Regions from separate parts of the Kitasatospora sp. NEAU-CNBT7 genome, predicted to be linked through region 2. Evidence: riboswitches for the same ligand, from Rfam matches in the RefSeq annotation. Region 2 holds a riboswitch; each other region holds the start of a gene.

Region 1 (5,354 bases), on a different contig from region 2:
GGACCGGCTGATGGGGGAGGCCGACCGGCTGGTGGCCGGCGGCCAGTTCGGCGTCGGCAGCCGCGGCGCGGCCGGCCGGCTGATCGAGACGGTCGCCAAGGACGTCAACGACGACCGGGCCGTGCTGCTGCTCTGGCGGCGCTGAACCGGGGCCGTCCGGCGCCGGCGAGCGCGGCGGCCGGTGGTGTCAACACGCAGTGGTGATCTTCGGCCATTCCGGCACCGGGCGGGCGCAGTGGATCTCCTCGCAGGCCGACCGCCGGATTCCGCCGTCCCGGGCCGGTTGCCCGGGCCCTGCCGACGGCCCGTCAGAAGGGCTCCGCTATCGTCTCGGACGGCGGAAATTCGTCCCACATCCCGGGATCTTCGTCCCCGGCTTCCGGCAAGTCCTTTACGGAGTCCGCACGAGCGACCACACTGAGTCCGGGTGGGCTGGTCGAGACTCGGGGGATGGGGGGCGGATCGTGCGCCACGCAGCTGTCATCGGGGGGCTCCGGCTGCTCCGCGGCACTCCGGTCGCGGCGGGACGGCCTGTCCGCCAGGGGCCGTCCGGTCCCGTCCCGAATCCCCGCCATGAAATGAGGAAGTGAGTCCGGGTGGCCTTCTCCGTCTCCGCGCTGGTGCTGTTCGGCATCATCGTCGTCATCTTCATCCGCAACAAGCAGCTGAAGACCAGCCACGCGATCATCGCGGCGCTGTTCGGGTTCATGGTGAGCCAGTCCACGGCCGCCAAGCCGATCCAGGACTTCCTCACCCAGCTGGCCTCGACGATCTCCTCCGTCGCGGGCTGATCCTCCGCCCCGGCGGTCGAGCCGGTCGGCCAGGGCCGCCCGGCGCTTCGTCCTGCCCCGGCCCGGCCCCCGCCGGGCCCGGACCGGTCCTACCCGCGCTGCGGCTTGGCGCGCCGCCAGCGGCCGAGCAGCCCCGTCCGGCGGCCCGGCGCGGCCGTCACGGCGGCGGACGCGGGGCGGGCGGCGACGGCCGGCGGCTCGGGGGCCTCGGCCACCAGCAGCACGAACAGCCGGGCCCAGCAGAGGCGTTCGCCACGCGGCCAGTCCAGTGAGCGCAGCACGGCCGAGGCGCGGTCGGAGACGACCCCGTTGACCCGGACCTCGGCGACGTCCTCCCCGGCCCGGCCGCCGAGGAACAGCTTCACGCCGTTCACCTGCGGCCCGGTCAGCTCCGGACGGAGCGCCTCGGCCAGCGCCGGCAGCGGCTGGTGGTCCGCCAGCCAGTCGGCCAACTGCCGCGAGCCGAACCCGAACACGGCCGCCGGGCCCTGCACCGCGTGCCAGCCGGGCAGCTCCGGCGAGCGGTAATGGTCGCCGTGCTCGCCCCGCCGGTCCAGCAGTTCGACCACGGCGCTGGCGGTGGTGGTGGCCCACATCCGTACCGCGTTGTCGAGTTGCTCCTCCTCGGTCCGCCCGAGACCGGCCGCGCAGTCCCAGACCACCGGCCCGTCCGCCCGGCCCAGCTGCAGCACGTAGCCGAGGTCGACATGGCCGGAGCCGCCGTCGCCCGGGTGCTCGCGGACCGCCAGCGCGGTGGTGCCGGGCCCGCGCAGCACCTCGCCGTCGACGGTGAAGTGCCGTCCGAGACGCGCCATTTCGCGGATCACACTGCGCTGGATGACGTCCAGTCGGTGCTGCGGGCGCACGGCCGGCTCCTTGCTCGAATGGTGGGGCGGAATCGAACGCGTGTGAGGCTATCGGCCCTCGCCCGCGCGCGGGAAACCGCGCCGAGGGCCGGGCCGGCCGGGTCCGGACCCTCCGGTGGGGGCCGGAACGCGGCGGCAGGGGCCCGCGCGGGCGCCCGGAGCCGGGTGCGGCCACCGCGGGGGCCGGTGCGGGGGTGACCGGAGTCACCAGGAACCCGCAGGTGCGGTGACCTCGGGTGACCGGGCGGGCGCAGAACGTCCCGACGGCAACGCTGCGTCGCCCGCGAATCAGCCCGTCGTGAGCGCTTCGGCTGCGGTGGGCCGCAGGGCCGCAGCGGAGCGTGACCTTCGGCCCGGTTGATCTTATCCGGCCTTGATTTTCTTACGGGCCATCACTTGCTACGTATACGCCTCATGGGCTTTGCTTCGTGACCTGCCCGGCAAACGCCGGGTGGGGCCACCGGGCGGAACGCCGAGTCCTGCCGCTGCCCGGGGCCGACCGCACCTCATCCGTGCACGGCAGGAGCGGGGGACCCAAGGTAAGTGCCGTTTCCGGTGTTCCGGGACGGCTTGGGGTGAAGCCGCGTCTTCTCGCGGCCGGGCGATCTCCCGTCCGAACCCGACAGCTCACCTCGCAGGCGTCGGAGAAGGAACCGCTCAATGTCCGCCAAGGGCAAGCACCGTCGTCCCCGTCTGTCCCGACTGACCCGCATCGCCGTCGCCACCGGTGTCGTCACCGCTGCCGTCGCGCTCCCGGCCACCGCCGCCCAGGCGCACACCGCTGCTGACGCCCACGGCACCGTCTCCGCGTCGGCCGCCGACCAGGCCGCGCCCGCCGCCGCCGAGGCCGCTCCGGCCGCCGACCACAGCTACCAGGTGGTCCACGGCGACACCCTGTCCAAGATCGCCGACGCCCAGCATGTCGACGGCGGCTGGCAGAAGCTGTACCAGGACAACCGCCAGGTCGTCGGCGACAACCCGAACCTCATCTACCCGGGCCAGAAGCTGACCGTGGGCGGCCACCAGGCCGAGGCCCCGGCCAAGGCCTCGCGCTCCGAGCACCGCGCCCCGGTCGCCCCGGCCCCGCAGGCCGCCGCCCCGAAGGCCGCGGCGCCCAAGGCCGAGACCGCCAAGCCGGCCGCGCCGAAGACCGCCGCCCCGAAGACCGCCGAGACCCCGGCCGCCGCCACCCCGGCGACCTCGGGTTATGTCGCCCCGGTCAACGGCCCGCTCGGCACCCCGTACCACCAGGCCGGCTCCAACTGGTCGTCCGGCTACCACACCGGCGTCGACTTCGTCGTGGGCACCGGCACCTCCGTGAAGGCCATCACGGCCGGCACCGTGGTCTCCGCCGGCAACGGCGGCGCCTACGGCAACGAGGTCGTCATCAAGCACGCCGACGGCAAGTACTCGGAGTACGCCCACCTGTCCTCGATCGGCGTCTCGGTCGGCCAGACCGTCACCGCCGGCCAGCAGATCGGCCTCTCCGGCGCCACCGGCAACGTGACCGGCCCGCACCTGCACTTCGAGGTGCGCACCGGCCCGGCCTACGGCTCGGACATCGACCCGGTGGCGTACCTCGCCGCCCACGGCGTCAAGGTCTGATCCTCCCAGGAGCGACCGACCACAGCCGGTACCTGCCGCAGGCCCGGCCCGGGACACCACGTCCGGGGCCGGGCCCGCGGCATGTCCGCCACCGCCTGGCCCGGCCCGGCCCTCCGCGGGAGCGCGCCACCGCCGGAATCCCCTCGCGGTCCGGCCGCCCGGCCCGGCATGATCGCCCGATGACACCACTGCCACCCCTACCGGGCCCCCGACCACCCGACGGCCCCGCGCCGGTACGGGGGCCGGCCCCACCCGCGACCGGTCCGGTGGACCCCGGGTGCACCGCATGACCAGCTTCCTGACCCACCGGACGCACGTGCACGACGCCCGGCTCCCCGTTCACCGGCGGCACAGCGCGCTGCGCACCTGCCTCACCCGGTTCGCCCCCTACGGGCTGCGGGCGACGTACCACCACCTCACCCTCAGTGCCCGGATCCCGCGGCGGCTGGAGGACGATCCGGCCGCGCTGGTGCGGGCGGTGGAGGAACTGCACGAGGCGCGCGAGCTGTGGCGCATCCGGGCCGAGGAGTTCGAGGCGCGGCGCCGGGCGCAGAAGCGGGCCGGGCGGCGGGCCTCACCGGAGCCCCGGCCGTGGTGGCTGCGGGGCCGGGTGAGGGAGGACGGCTCGCCCCGTGCCTGGTACGACGATCCGAACCGCCACCCGCCACTGCGGCTGCCCGACTACGTCCGGCGGCGGAACGCGCTGCTGGACGGGGCCGACCTGCCCGGCTGCCCGGCCTGCGGGGACGAGGGGGCGCCGGTGGCGCAGCCGACCGGATGCGGCCGCGTCGAGCTGTGCGGCCGGTGCGGGTGGGCGCCGGCGCCGTGCCCGTGCGCGCGGGAGCACCGGATCGTGCCGGCCGCCCCGTGGAGCTGGAACGAGATCTGGCGGCGGACGCACCTCGACGATGACGGGCACCCGGTGGGCCCGGAGAGCTGACGCGCCCTCACACGACTTCGGCCCCGGGCCGGCGAGTTGGTTTCCGGCCCGGGGACGAAACGTTGGGGCGGGTGGCGAGAACCGCACCCGCGTGACCAGTTTGGAAGACTGGGGCTCTACCATTGAGCTACACCCGCGTGCGTGCAGTTGACGGCACGTCGGACTGTACACGACCGCCCGGCCGACGGTGCGGCCGCGAGGTCGGGCCCAGCGTACCTGGTCGGGGCGGTGGAGTGCACGTCGCTTCCGCTCCGGCGGGGGTTGATAATGCGCCGGACGGGGGGAGGCCGCCGTGTACGCTTCCTCTCGGCACCACGGGGTGTGGCGCAGCTTGGTAGCGCGTCCGCTTTGGGAGCGGAAGGCCGTCGGTTCGAATCCGGTCACCCCGACAGTGTGCGGCAGGGTCTCGTCCACCGGACGGGGCCCTGTTGTCGTCGAGCGCGGTGGCGGCCCCGCGGCGGGCCTGCGAGGGCACCCGGGACTCCGTCTTTCGTCCGTCTTTCGCCGTACCGGTAGGATGGGCTGCTGGCGGTAGTCCCTGTGGCATGCTCGCAGGTCAACCGCCCGAGGGCGAGGAGTCACGCTCACCGTCCGGCCCACCACGGGAGATGCAGCTCCAACCGCCCATCGCCCGTCTCGCCCGCTCGCTCGGCCGCCCCGGCCGTACCGGGCCGGGCGGAGACAACCCGACCGCAAGCCCCCTAGGAGACCCAACCGTGAAGAGCGCCGTCGAGACTCTGAACCCCACTCGGGTTCGACTCACCGTCGAGGTGCCCTTCGAGGAGCTCAAGCCCAGCCTCGACGCGGCGTACAAGAAGATCAACCAGCAGGTCACCGTGCCGGGCTTCCGTAAGGGCAAGATCCCGAACAAGGTGATCGACCAGCGCTTCGGCCGTGCCGCGGTGCTCGAGGAGGCCGTGAACGACGCGCTGCCGCGCTTCTACACGCAGGCCGTCGACGAGGGCAAGATCGAGGTCCTCGGTCAGCCCGACATCACGGACATCGAGGGTGTCGAGAAGCTCGTCGACGGTGGTGACCTCAAGTTCACCGCCGAGGTCGACGTCCGCCCGGAGATCGCCCTGCCGGACTACTCCTCGATCAGCGTGGTCGTCGACCCGGTCGTCGTCACCGACGAGGACATCGACAAGTCGC
Region 2 (5,354 bases):
CCTTGCCCCGGACGTCCGCGATCAGCGCCCGCACCCCGAACGGGGTCCGCTGCAGCGCGTACGCGTCACCGCCGATCAGTGCGTCGGTGTGGGCGGCGCGGTAGCGGGCGGCCACCTCCAGCCGGCCGACCCTGGCCGGCGGTGCGGGCAGCACCGCGCGCTGGGCGGTCTCCGCCACCGAGCGGACCGCCTGCAGACGGCGGCCGTGCCGGGCCACCACCCGGTTGACCCAGATCCCGATCAGGGCGGCGAACGCGGTGTTGGCCAGCTCCAGGTAGCCGGCGGTGGTGCCGACCGAACCGTCCAGCACGGTCAGCACCAGGATCCCGACCAGGACGGCGGCGCCGACCGCGACGGTGTCGCGCAGTGACAGCAGCGCCCCGGCGAGCACCGAGGCGGCCGCCACCATCGGGTCGCCCCAGTAGTCGGCGGGGGAGAGCGAGTCCCAGACCAGGCCCGCGACCACCAGCGCCCACGGGGCCGCCCGCACGTAGCGGGGCCACTGCGTGGAAGTCGACGCCATGGGCGATCACGATCCCCCGTCCGGTGGGCCATCTGCCCCGACTCTAGCCGCCGGGCGCCCGGCCCACCCGGTGGCGGCACGCCAGGGGCCGTCGGGCCGTTCCCGCCGGGGTCCGGCGCCGGGAGCCCGTCCGGAGCCTCGGTGGATCGCCCGATTCCACCCGGTACGAGGGCTGCTGTCCGGCGTGACCGGCCGGGCCGCCGCGCATGGGGGGCACCCTCTCCGCCCCGGGGCCGGTGGAGCCGGCGGGGCCGCACGCCGATCCGCCGCGGACGGTCGGACAGGCCCGGGGACCGGCCCGGTCCGGGTACGGCGAACGGCCCGGGGACGGGAGGTCTCCGGGCCGTCACGCACGTCTTCGGGGGTGAGGGCGTCGGGTCCGGCTCCTCAGCCCTCCTCGACGACCGGCCTGCGGTGGTTCAGGCGCTGCTGGTCGGCCGCGTCGCCGGTCCGCGCCTCGGTGCGCCGGGTGCGGTCGAGGTAGTCACGGACGATCAGCTCGACCGCGTCCTGCGGATTCCTCGTGCCGGACTGGAGCATCACCTCGATCGCGAGATCGGCGTCGAGGGTGATGGTGACCTTGGCCATGGCGGGCGCTCCTCGGAGTCGACTCGCCGTAGCCTAGGCCGCCGCCCCCGGAACCTGGAAGGTCTCCGAGGGCTGCGGCCCGGTGGATCCCCGATCAGATCCGGCCGGCGAAGTCCGGCGCGTAGTCGGCGATGGTCTCGACCCGGACACCCGCACGCGGGTTGGCGGCCTCGACGTACTTGCCGTCACCCACGTACAGGGCGACGTGGTAGACGCCCGAGTTGCTGCCGTTGTTGGACCAGAACAGCAGGTCGCCCGGCTGGAGGGAGTCGAGCGAGACCCGGGTGGTGGTGTCCGCCTGGTCGGCGGCGACGCGCGGCAGCGAGACGCCGGCCTGACGGTACGCGGCCTGGGTCAGGCCGGAGCAGTCCCAGCCGCCGTCGCTGCTGCCGCCGTAGACGTAGGCCTGGCCGACCTTGGACAGCGCGAAGTTGATCGCGGCGGCCTTGGAGCCGGTCGCCTGGGTGGCGGCGGCGGGCTTGGCGGCGGTGGCCGCGGCCGGGGCGGCGGTGGCCGGCTTCGGCGCGGCGGCCGGGGCGGCCGGCGCGGCGGTGGCGGTGTCGTCGCCCAGGCTCAGGTGCTGGCCCGGGTAGATGACGTCGGCGCCCTCGGTGAGGACCGACTTGTTCAGCTCGTAGAGCTTCTCCCAGCCGCCCTGGACGTGGTTCTTCTCGGCGATCTGGGACAGCCAGTCACCGGCCCGGACGGTGTAGTCGTGGGCGCCCTGGTGGCCGTTCCACTGCTTGCCGTCCCACTGCTTGCCCGCCCACTGGTGGGTGTCCTGCTGGGGGGCGGCCTGCTGCGCGGCCGGCTTCGGCGCGGCGGCGGGCTTCGGGGCGGCGGCCGGGGCGGCCGGCTTGGCGGCGGTGGCGGCCGGGGCGCTCGCGGCGGCACCGGTGTTGATCTGCGGGGCCTCGCCGCCCTTGGTCAGACCGGCCTGGACCGAGCAGACCGGCCAGGCGCCGGGGCCCTGGGAGGCGAGCACCTTCTCGGCGACGGCGATCTGCTGGTCCTTGGTGGCCAGGTCGGCGCGGGCGGCGTACGAGGTACCGCCGAAGGCGGCCCAGGTGCTGGAGGTGAACTGCAGACCGCCGTAGAAGCCGTTGCCGGTGTTGATGCTCCAGTTGCCGGAGGACTCGCACTGGGCGACCTTGTCCCAGGTGGCGACGGAGGCGGCGGAGGCCGAACCGGCGGTCAGGCAGGGGATGGTGAGACCGATGCCGACCACACCGGTGGTGGCGATGATGCGACGGGCACGCTTGGAGGCGCTGATGGGCAGCATGAAGACGCGTTCCTCTCCCACGCCTACGAGGTGAGCTGTCGGATTCGGGCTGGAGTTGCCCGGCCGCGCTGAGCACGGCTTCACCCCAAGCCCGGTCCTGGTACTGGCGTACCGCTTCCGGGCGACCTACCTGGTTCCCCCGCTCCTGCCGCGGTGCGTTTTCGGCACTGCCAGCGCACCCGGCGGCAGGACTCGGCGTTCCGGGTGGCTGGGTCCGTGTGACCACGAACGTGGGAGGACATTAGGCAGAGATAAGTTGAAACCGCAAATATGTGTGAGCGTCGTCACATCGCCCGCGCATGGCCTTCATGATCGATAAACCTCGCCCGGACCGTTCATAATCGCTCGCTTTCGCGCAAAAGCCTTTAACGGATGGGGACTTGCCTATGCTGCAGTCGACAGGGCCGGACCTGCGGCCCGGGAGGGACGACCGACCGTGGAGCCAGAGCAGAGACCGCCGCAGCCGCCGGGCGAGGGCGGGGAGCAGCCGGCCCCCGCCCGCCGGCCCCATTCGCACCGCGGCGCGCCCAAGCGGCCCGCCGGGAGCAGCCGCCGTGCGCTGCTGATCTGGGGGGCCGTCGGCATCGTCGCCGCGGTCGCGGGCGAGGAGGCGGTCCGGCAGAGTCCGGTCGGGGCCCGCCGCCCCGGCCCCGGCCGGACCGCCGCCCCGCCTACCGCGAGCGGACACCAGCACGGCACCCCGTCGCCCGCGGCCTCGGCGCCGCCGCCCTCCGAACAGCCGCCGCCGACCGTCGCCGAGGGCGGCCGCCGCTGGTCCGACCCGGCCGGCTGGGGCGGCAGCGTCCCCGGCCCGAAGAGCGCGGTGCGGATCACCGACCAGGTGCTGCTGGACACCGACGCCACCGTCGGGTCCCTGGTGATCGAGCCGGCCGGCTCGCTGGTCTTCGCCAAGGACAAGAACCTCACGCTCAGCTCGGCGGGCAACATCGAGGTCCGCGGCACCCTGAGTGCGTCCCCCGCCGACGCGGTGGTGCACACGGTCAGGTTCCCCGGGGTCGACGAGCGCCGTTTCCAGGGCGGCGGCATGACCGTCGTCGACACCGACACCGGCCTGTGGGTGACCGGCGCCGGCTACCTGCGGCTGGACGGCGCCGCCCGGACCGCCTGGGTCCGGGCCGCCGGTGCGCTCAAGGCCGGCGACACCAGCATCACCCTCGCGGCCGCCCCCGCCGGCTGGCAGGTGGGCGACGAACTGGCCGTCACCCCGACCGCCGCCCCCGACAGCGGTGACGACTTCTCCGCCCAGTACGACCTGCGCACGGTCCGTCAGGTCAAGGGCGCGACGGTCGTCCTTGACGGTCCGTTGAAGTACGCCCACCCCCGGGTCGCGGTCGGCGCGGGCGTCACCGTCGGCGCCGAGGTCCTCAACCTGACCCGCAACGTCCGGGTCGAGGGCACCGAACAGGGCCGGGCCCACATCCACCTCACCAGTTCCCGCCGCGCGGACGTCCGGCACGCCGCGCTGCGCTGGCTCGGCCCGCGCACCAACGGCAAGGAGCAGTGGAACGGAAAGCCCGTCACCGACCCGGTGCTCGGCCGGTACGGGCTGCACTTCCACATGCTCGCCGACGCGTCCCGGGGGACCGTGGTGCAGGGCGTGGTGGTCCGCGACGCGGGCAACCACGCCTTCGTCCCGCACATGAGCCACGGCGTCACCTTCCGCAGCTGCATCAGCCACAACACCTGGGAGGACGCCTACTGGTGGGACGGCCCGCAGGACACCCGCACCCCGCAGGGCCCCTCCGACGACATCGTCTACGACTCCTGCGTCGCCTCCCGGACGGTCTTCGAGCCCAACCCGCGCGGCTACCGGCTGACCGGTTTCAGCCTCGGCGCGGGCAGCGGCAGCAAGGCGACCGGCTGCGTGGCGGTCGGCGTGCAGGGCGCCACCGGCGCCTCCGGCTACGAGTGGCCGGAGACCAGCGAGGGGGTGTGGACCTTCGAACGCTGCCTGGCGCACAACAACCTGGAGAACGGCATCTTCGTCTGGCTCAACGCCCAGCACCACCACACGGTCGGTCAGTTCGTCGCGTACCACAACGGCGGCTGGGGCATCGAGCACGGCGCCTACCTGAACGACTTCGACTACACCTCGAGCGTGCTGTACGGCAACGCGGCCGGCGGCATCGCCGTGCACGCGCTCGGCCGGGACAAGGGCACCGTCTTCGACGGGCTGCTGATCGACGCGGCCGGCCAGTCCGACTACGCGGTCTCCACCCTCAAGCACCAGCTGGCCGGTGTGCCGGTGACGATCAGCCGCTGCCGGATGACCGGTTACCGCAAGGCCGGGGTCGCCTTCCGGGCCACCACCGACGGGCAGCCGGACGACATCCAGGTGCTGGACTGCTCGTTCAGCGGCAACGAGGTGTGGCTCGACCCCGAGTCGCCGACCCCCAAGCGGATCGTGCTGCGCAAGGCCGGGGACGCCCAGGCGGTCGAGCTGAACAAGTCCCAGGGCGTCGCCGCGGCCCCGGCATGGAACGCCTCCACCACCCCGGCCGACGTCCCGGACGGCCCGCGCCAGCCCGTCACCCCGTCCGTCCGGCTCGCCGACGCGGCCGTGCCGACCACCCGGGTGACCTGATCCCGGCCGTCACCGACGCAACCGGCCTCGGCCCCCACGCGGGGGCCGAGGCCGGTCGATGTCGCGGGTCGCGCGGGGGCTCAGCCCTCCGGCTGCTCCTCGGCGTGCTCCTCCTCGAGCGGCGCCGGGGCGGGCAGCTGCGCGAGGTAGCTGCCGGCGATCAGCTGACCGACGGTCGGGTAGGCGCCCAGCGGGGCGGCGCTCGGGCAGCCGGTCTCCTCGGCGGCCGCGGCCAGCAGCTCCGGGTCGGCCTCCGGGCCGATCACCAGCGGGGCGAGCGCGGGACGCTGCGAACCGGTGGCCCGCAGGTGGTCGACGGCCGCGGCCACCGAACCCGGGACGTCCAGCGCGGCGGC
Region 3 (5,354 bases), on a different contig from region 2:
CGGGTGCCCGGGATCTCGCCGGGCGGGTGCCCGGGGGCCCGCCGGTCGGGTGTCCGGGGGCTGCCGGGCGTCAATCGGGCTGAGCGGCCGTCACCCGTGCGTGGCCAGGATGTGTCGGCGGCGTGAACGGCCCTGGCGGGTAGGAAGTTCGTTCCGATAGGGGAGTGGCGCCGGAGCTTGATCTTCACTAGGGTCTGGCGTCAAACCTATATTCCGGACTTTCGCTCGTTCGGGTGAGTCCAGCAGGAAGAAGGAGCTACCCCCTTGGCCTCCCACCGCCGTCCTAAGCAGCCGAGCCGTGCGCGGGTGACCGTGCTGACCGCTGCCGCAGCGACCGCGGTCGCCCTGTCCGCCCAGGTCAGCGCCCACGCGGCGCCCGCCAAGCCGAACAAGGACGAGGTCAAGGCGCAGGTCGACAAGCTGCTCGACGAGCAGGAGCAGGCCGCCGAGCGCTACAACGGCGCCAAGGAGCGGGCCGACCAGCTGCGCAAGCAGGCCGACCAGCTCCAGGACCAGGTCGCCCGCGGCCAGGGCCAGATGACCGAGCTGGCCTCCGGGCTGGCCGCGGTGGCCGGGCAGGAGTACCGCTCCGGCGGTGTCGACCCGTCGATGCAGCTGATGCTCTCCGCGGACCCGGACGGCTACCTCGCCCAGGCCTCCAGCTTCGAGCAGGCCGCCAGCACCCAGGCGGACACCCTGAAGTCGCTGAAGGACCAGCAGCGCCGGCTGGACCAGCAGAAGCAGGAGGCCGCGACCGTCCTCGCCGAGCTGGACCGCTCCACCCAGGCGCTGAACGACGCCAAGGCCGAGGTGCAGTCGAAGCTCCAGGACGCGCAGAAGCTGCTCAGCCAGCTGAGCGCCGCCGACCGGGCCGCCGTGCTCGGTGACAAGGCCTCCCGCAGCGACTCCCGGTTCGACCTCAGCAACCTTCCCCCGGCGAGCGGTTACGCCGCGGCCGCGGTCGCCGCCGCGATGAGCAAGCAGGGTTCGCCGTACGTCTGGGGCGCCACCGGCCCGAGCAGCTTCGACTGCTCCGGCCTGATGGTCTGGGCCTACGCCAAGGCCGGCGTCTCGCTGCCGCGCACCTCGCAGAGCCAGGCCACGGTCGGCGTCAACGTCGGCACCAACATCGCCAACGCCCAGCCCGGCGACCTGGTCATCTACCACAGCGACGCGCACCACGTCGGGATGTACATCGGCAACGGCCTGGTGGTGCACGCCCCGCACACCGGTGACGTGGTGAAGGTGATGAAGGCCGACGCGATGCCGATCAAGACGATCCGCCGGGTCTGACACCCTGTCCCATATCGGACATTCGGTGTCACTCGGGATGAACTGACGCCGCTGCAGCTCTCCATGGACGCCCGGACGGGTCGAGATCGCGCTGTGATCTCCGACACGTCCGGGTGTCCCATTATCCGGCCATATTCGTAATACTTATCGGCCGAGCGTAGATGTCCCGTCACTGTCGGTCGTAATCACAATCGAACTTAGCCAGAATTACGACTTTTTTCTGACAACGATTTGAACGGATCACGGATGGGTTACTAGGGTCATCCCACGGACCGCCGCCCAGTCGTCCATCCAACCCGGGTGGCAACGGTGGTCGCCGCCGAGTCCGAGACGCAGCTGGGCAGTTCGACTGCCCACGGGGAAGCCCCTGACGGGGGTCGCTGTCGATCGGAGCCGGGGAACCACGTTCCTCGGGGTGAATCGGCGCCAGGTCGGCCGCCACGGCGGCGCGCGGAGGTCCGCGTGCCGGACGGGTGGCCGGTGAGGCGTCGTAGGGCGTCTCTTCCGGCCCGAACCCGTCAGCTCACCCGGTAGGCGGTGTGAGGGAGAAGGAGTCCGCCTTCGTGGCGTCCCATCGTCGTCCCAAGCCTGCCGGCCGGGCCCGTGTCTCGATCCTGACGGCTGCCGCCGCCACCGCGGTGGCCCTGTCCTCGCAGGCCGGCGCGCACGCCGACCCGGCCCCCAGCAAGGACCAGGTCAAGCAGCAGGTCGACACGCTCAACGAGCAGGCCGAGGTCAAGACCGAGGAGTACAACGCCGCGGTCGAGAAGGAGCAGGGGCTGCAGAAGCAGGTCTCCCAGCTCCAGGACCAGGTCGCGCGGCAGCAGGCCGAGGTGAGCACCATTCAGGGCAGCCTGGGTGAGATCGCCGCCGAGCAGTACCGCACCGGCGGGATCCCGCAGACCGTGCAGCTGATGCTGTCGGCCAGCCCGGACTCCTTCCTCGGCCAGGCCGGGGCGATGAACCAGGTCGGCAGCTCCCAGGCCGACGTGCTGAAGTCCTTCAAGGGCGAGCAGGCCAAGCTCGACCAGCAGAAGGCCGAGGCCGAGCAGAAGCTCGCCGAGCTGGACTCCACCACCCAGCGGCTGAAGGCCGACAAGGAGGAGATCCAGGGCAAGCTGGCCCAGGCCCGCAACCTGCTCGACTCGCTCACCCAGAAGGAGCGCGACGAGCTCGCCGCGGCCGAGGCCAAGGCCGCCGCCGACGCGAAGGCCAAGGCGACCGGCGGTCAGAGCACCGAGCGGGCCTCCCGCGACGCGGCCCGCACCGACGTGGCCGTCAACGTGCCGGCCGGCTCGCACGCCGCCGCCGCCATCGCGGCCGCCCAGTCCAAGCTCGGCACGCCGTACTCCTACGGCGCGGCCGGCCCCGACAGCTTCGACTGCTCGGGCCTGATGAAGTGGGCCTACGCGCAGGCCGGTGTGTCGCTGCCGCGGACCTCGCAGGAGCAGCGCAGCGCCGGGACCAACGTCGGCACCAACATCGCCAACGCCCAGCCGGGCGACCTGATCATCTACAACAGCAGCGCCAGCCACGTCGCGCTGTACGTGGGCAACGGCCAGGTCATCCACGCCCCGCACACCGGTGCCGTGGTGCGCTACGAGACGGCGACCATGAGCCCGATCAACGCGATCGTCCGCCCCTGACGCGGTCCGCACCCTTCGTCCGCCGGCCCGGCGCTCCCCGTGAGCGCCGGGCCGGCGGCGTTGTGCCCCGGGCCTGCGAGGCTTCGCGGCCTTGGGCCAGGTGTCCGATTAGTGGTCAAATATTCGCTACTGGAGGGGTTTGGACTAGATCGCCGTGACTCGCTAACGTCTGCCCCCGGACCTCCGCGAGGACGGCCGCCCCCGCCCGGGGCGGCGGCGGTGGCCCGGCCCGAGGAACGGGAGTCGCCGCCGCATGACCGTGCACCGCCGTCCCCACCTGCCGGGCGTCCGGCGGCTCGCCCGCGCGCTGGCCGTCACGGCCGCGACCACCACCGCCCTCGGCGTGACGGTCGCCGGCAGCGCCCGGGCGCTGCCCGGGCCGCCCGCCGAGCCGGTCGCCAAACAGGACGTCAAGGCCCAGGTCGACCGGCTCTACGACGAGGCCGAGCAGGCCAGCCAGAAGTTCGAGGCCGCCCAGGAGTACCAGCAGCGGCTGCAGAACGAGACCTCGGTCCTGCAGAGCCAGGTCGCCACCGGCCAGGAGGACCTCAACCGGCTCCGGCAGGACCTCGCCGCCCTGGCGGGTGCCGAGTACCGGGCCGGCGGGATGGACCCCGGCGTCCGGCTGATGCTCGACTCCGACCCCGACGCGTACCTGGCCGGGGCCAGGGCGCTGGACCAGGCCGCCCAGCGGCAGAACGACACCCTGCGCCTGGTGCTCGACCGCCAGCGCCGGCTCGACCAGCGCCGCTCCGAGGTCGGCGCCAAGCTCGCCGAACTGGAGGAGGTCCGGCGCGCGCTGGCCCAGAGCAGGTCGGAGGTCCGCGGCCGGCTCGCCAAGGCCCAGCGGCTGCTGAACGGCCTCGGCTCCGCCGAGCGGGCCAGGATGGTCGCCGACGACGCCCGCGCCGCCGAACAGCGCGCCACCCGCGGGACCGACCGGATCGACCTCGGCGACCAGCCGCCCTCCTCCGGCCGGGCCGCCGCCGCGCTGGCCGCCGCCGTGAGCAAGATCGGATCGCCGTACGTGTACGGGTCGACCGGTCCCCGTACGTTCGACTGCTCCGGTCTGATGTACTGGAGCTGGCGGCAGGCCGGAGTGACCCTGCCCCGCACCTCGCAGGCGCAGGCCTTCGCGGGGCAGCGGATCAGCCTCGGCGAAGCACGGCCCGGAGACCTCGTGATCTTCTACAACGACATGCACCACGTCGGCATGTACGCCGGCGGCGGCGTGGTCGTGCACGCGCCGTACCCGGGCGCCCGGGTCCGCTACGAGAGCGTCAACGCGATGCCCGTCTCCGGGGTGGTACGGGTCTGAGCGGCGAGCCGGAACAGCTGGTGACCAACCTGCCCCCGGGGTCCGGGGACGGGCGGCCCGTGCTGTCCCGGCGCACCGCGCTGCTGCTCGCGGCCGGCGGCCTGGCCCAGCTCTCGCTGCCGCTGCTGCGGCCGGCCGCCCGGCCCGCGGCGGCCGTCGCGCCGGGCGCCGCACCGCTGCGCCCGGTGGTCGAGGACCTGCTCGCGCGCCGGGCGCAGGCACTGCTCGGGCTGGACCGGGCCGCGCTCGCGGCCGGCACCGCGCCCGCCGCGCAGCCGGCCCAGCAGGCCGCGCTGGACCGGCTGGCGCAGGTGCCGTTCGCCGCGCTGGCCTACCGGCTGACCGGCTTCACCGAGCCGCCGCCGGAGGCGGACCGGATCACCGTCACCGCCGAGCTCGACCACCGGCTGGCCGGGCTGGACGACCATCCGGCGACGCTGACCCGGCGGCTGGCCCTGGTCCGGCTCGCCGACGGCTGGCGGCTGGCGGAGGACGAGCCGGCCGGCGCCCCCGCGCTGTGGGACCTCGGTACGGTCCGCGCGGTGCGCGGTGCGCACTGCCTGGTGCTGGGGCTCGCCGAACAGGACCGGGTCGCCGAGCTGGCCGCCCGGGCGGACCGCGCGGTGCCGGACGTCGACGCGGTCTGGGGGGATGCCTGGGCCGGTCGGCTGCTGCTCGAACTCCCCGCCACGGAGGTCGACTTCGCCCGCGTGCTGGATGTCGCACCGGAGGCCTACCAGGGCATCGCGGCGGTCACGGTGGCCGCCGCGGGGGCGCCCGAGCACACCCCGGCGGACCGCATCGTGGTCAACCCGGAGGCGTACCGGGGTCTGAGCGAGCTGGGCCGGCGGGTGGTCGTCACGCACGAGGCCACCCATGTCGCCACCCGGGCCGACACCCACGCATGGACCCCGATGTGGCTGTCCGAGGGCGTTGCCGACCACACCGCGTACCTGGGCACCGGGCGGACCGCCCGGCAGATCGCGCCCGCGCTGGCCCAGGACGTCGCGGCGGGCCGGGCGCCGACGGCGCTGCCGACGGACGCCGCGTTCACGGCGGGCACCGAACGGATCGGGCAGGCGTACGAGCTGTCCTGG

What was found. A riboswitch is a leader RNA that binds a small molecule or an ion and turns the genes downstream of it on or off. The one in region 2 is predicted to bind cyclic di-AMP.
Region 1: another riboswitch for cyclic di-AMP. It lies ahead of AC2TEW_RS19575 (M23 family metallopeptidase); the one in region 2 lies ahead of AC2TEW_RS08480 (transglycosylase family protein).
Region 3: another riboswitch for cyclic di-AMP. It lies ahead of AC2TEW_RS34340 (C40 family peptidase); the one in region 2 lies ahead of AC2TEW_RS08480 (transglycosylase family protein).

What each region holds. Positions count from the first base shown of each region.
Region 1 is NZ_JBXQQB010000014.1:48,860-54,213, forward strand. It holds gene AC2TEW_RS19560 (PP2C family protein-serine/threonine phosphatase) at 1-145, shown strand, start outside; gene AC2TEW_RS19565 (hypothetical protein) at 597-791, shown strand; gene AC2TEW_RS19570 (DUF6348 family protein) at 881-1,657, opposite strand; cyclic di-AMP (ydaO/yuaA leader) riboswitch at 2,150-2,313, shown strand; gene AC2TEW_RS19575 (M23 family metallopeptidase) at 2,318-3,262, shown strand; gene AC2TEW_RS19580 (hypothetical protein) at 3,549-4,202, shown strand; tRNA gene AC2TEW_RS19585 (tRNA-Gly) at 4,266-4,339, opposite strand; tRNA gene AC2TEW_RS19590 (tRNA-Pro) at 4,518-4,591, shown strand; gene tig (trigger factor) at 4,919-5,354, shown strand, end outside.
Region 2 is NZ_JBXQQB010000005.1:12,660-18,013, reverse strand. It holds gene AC2TEW_RS08490 (PP2C family protein-serine/threonine phosphatase) at 1-523, opposite strand, end outside; gene AC2TEW_RS08485 (hypothetical protein) at 911-1,111, opposite strand; gene AC2TEW_RS08480 (transglycosylase family protein) at 1,206-2,393, opposite strand; cyclic di-AMP (ydaO/yuaA leader) riboswitch at 2,401-2,570, opposite strand; gene AC2TEW_RS08475 (G8 domain-containing protein) at 2,830-4,998, shown strand; gene AC2TEW_RS08470 (sirohydrochlorin chelatase) at 5,079-5,354, opposite strand, start outside.
Region 3 is NZ_JBXQQB010000042.1:25,593-30,946, reverse strand. It holds gene AC2TEW_RS34345 (C40 family peptidase) at 265-1,293, shown strand; cyclic di-AMP (ydaO/yuaA leader) riboswitch at 1,662-1,846, shown strand; gene AC2TEW_RS34340 (C40 family peptidase) at 1,857-2,939, shown strand; gene AC2TEW_RS34335 (C40 family peptidase) at 3,193-4,257, shown strand; gene AC2TEW_RS34330 (hypothetical protein) at 4,278-5,354, shown strand, end outside.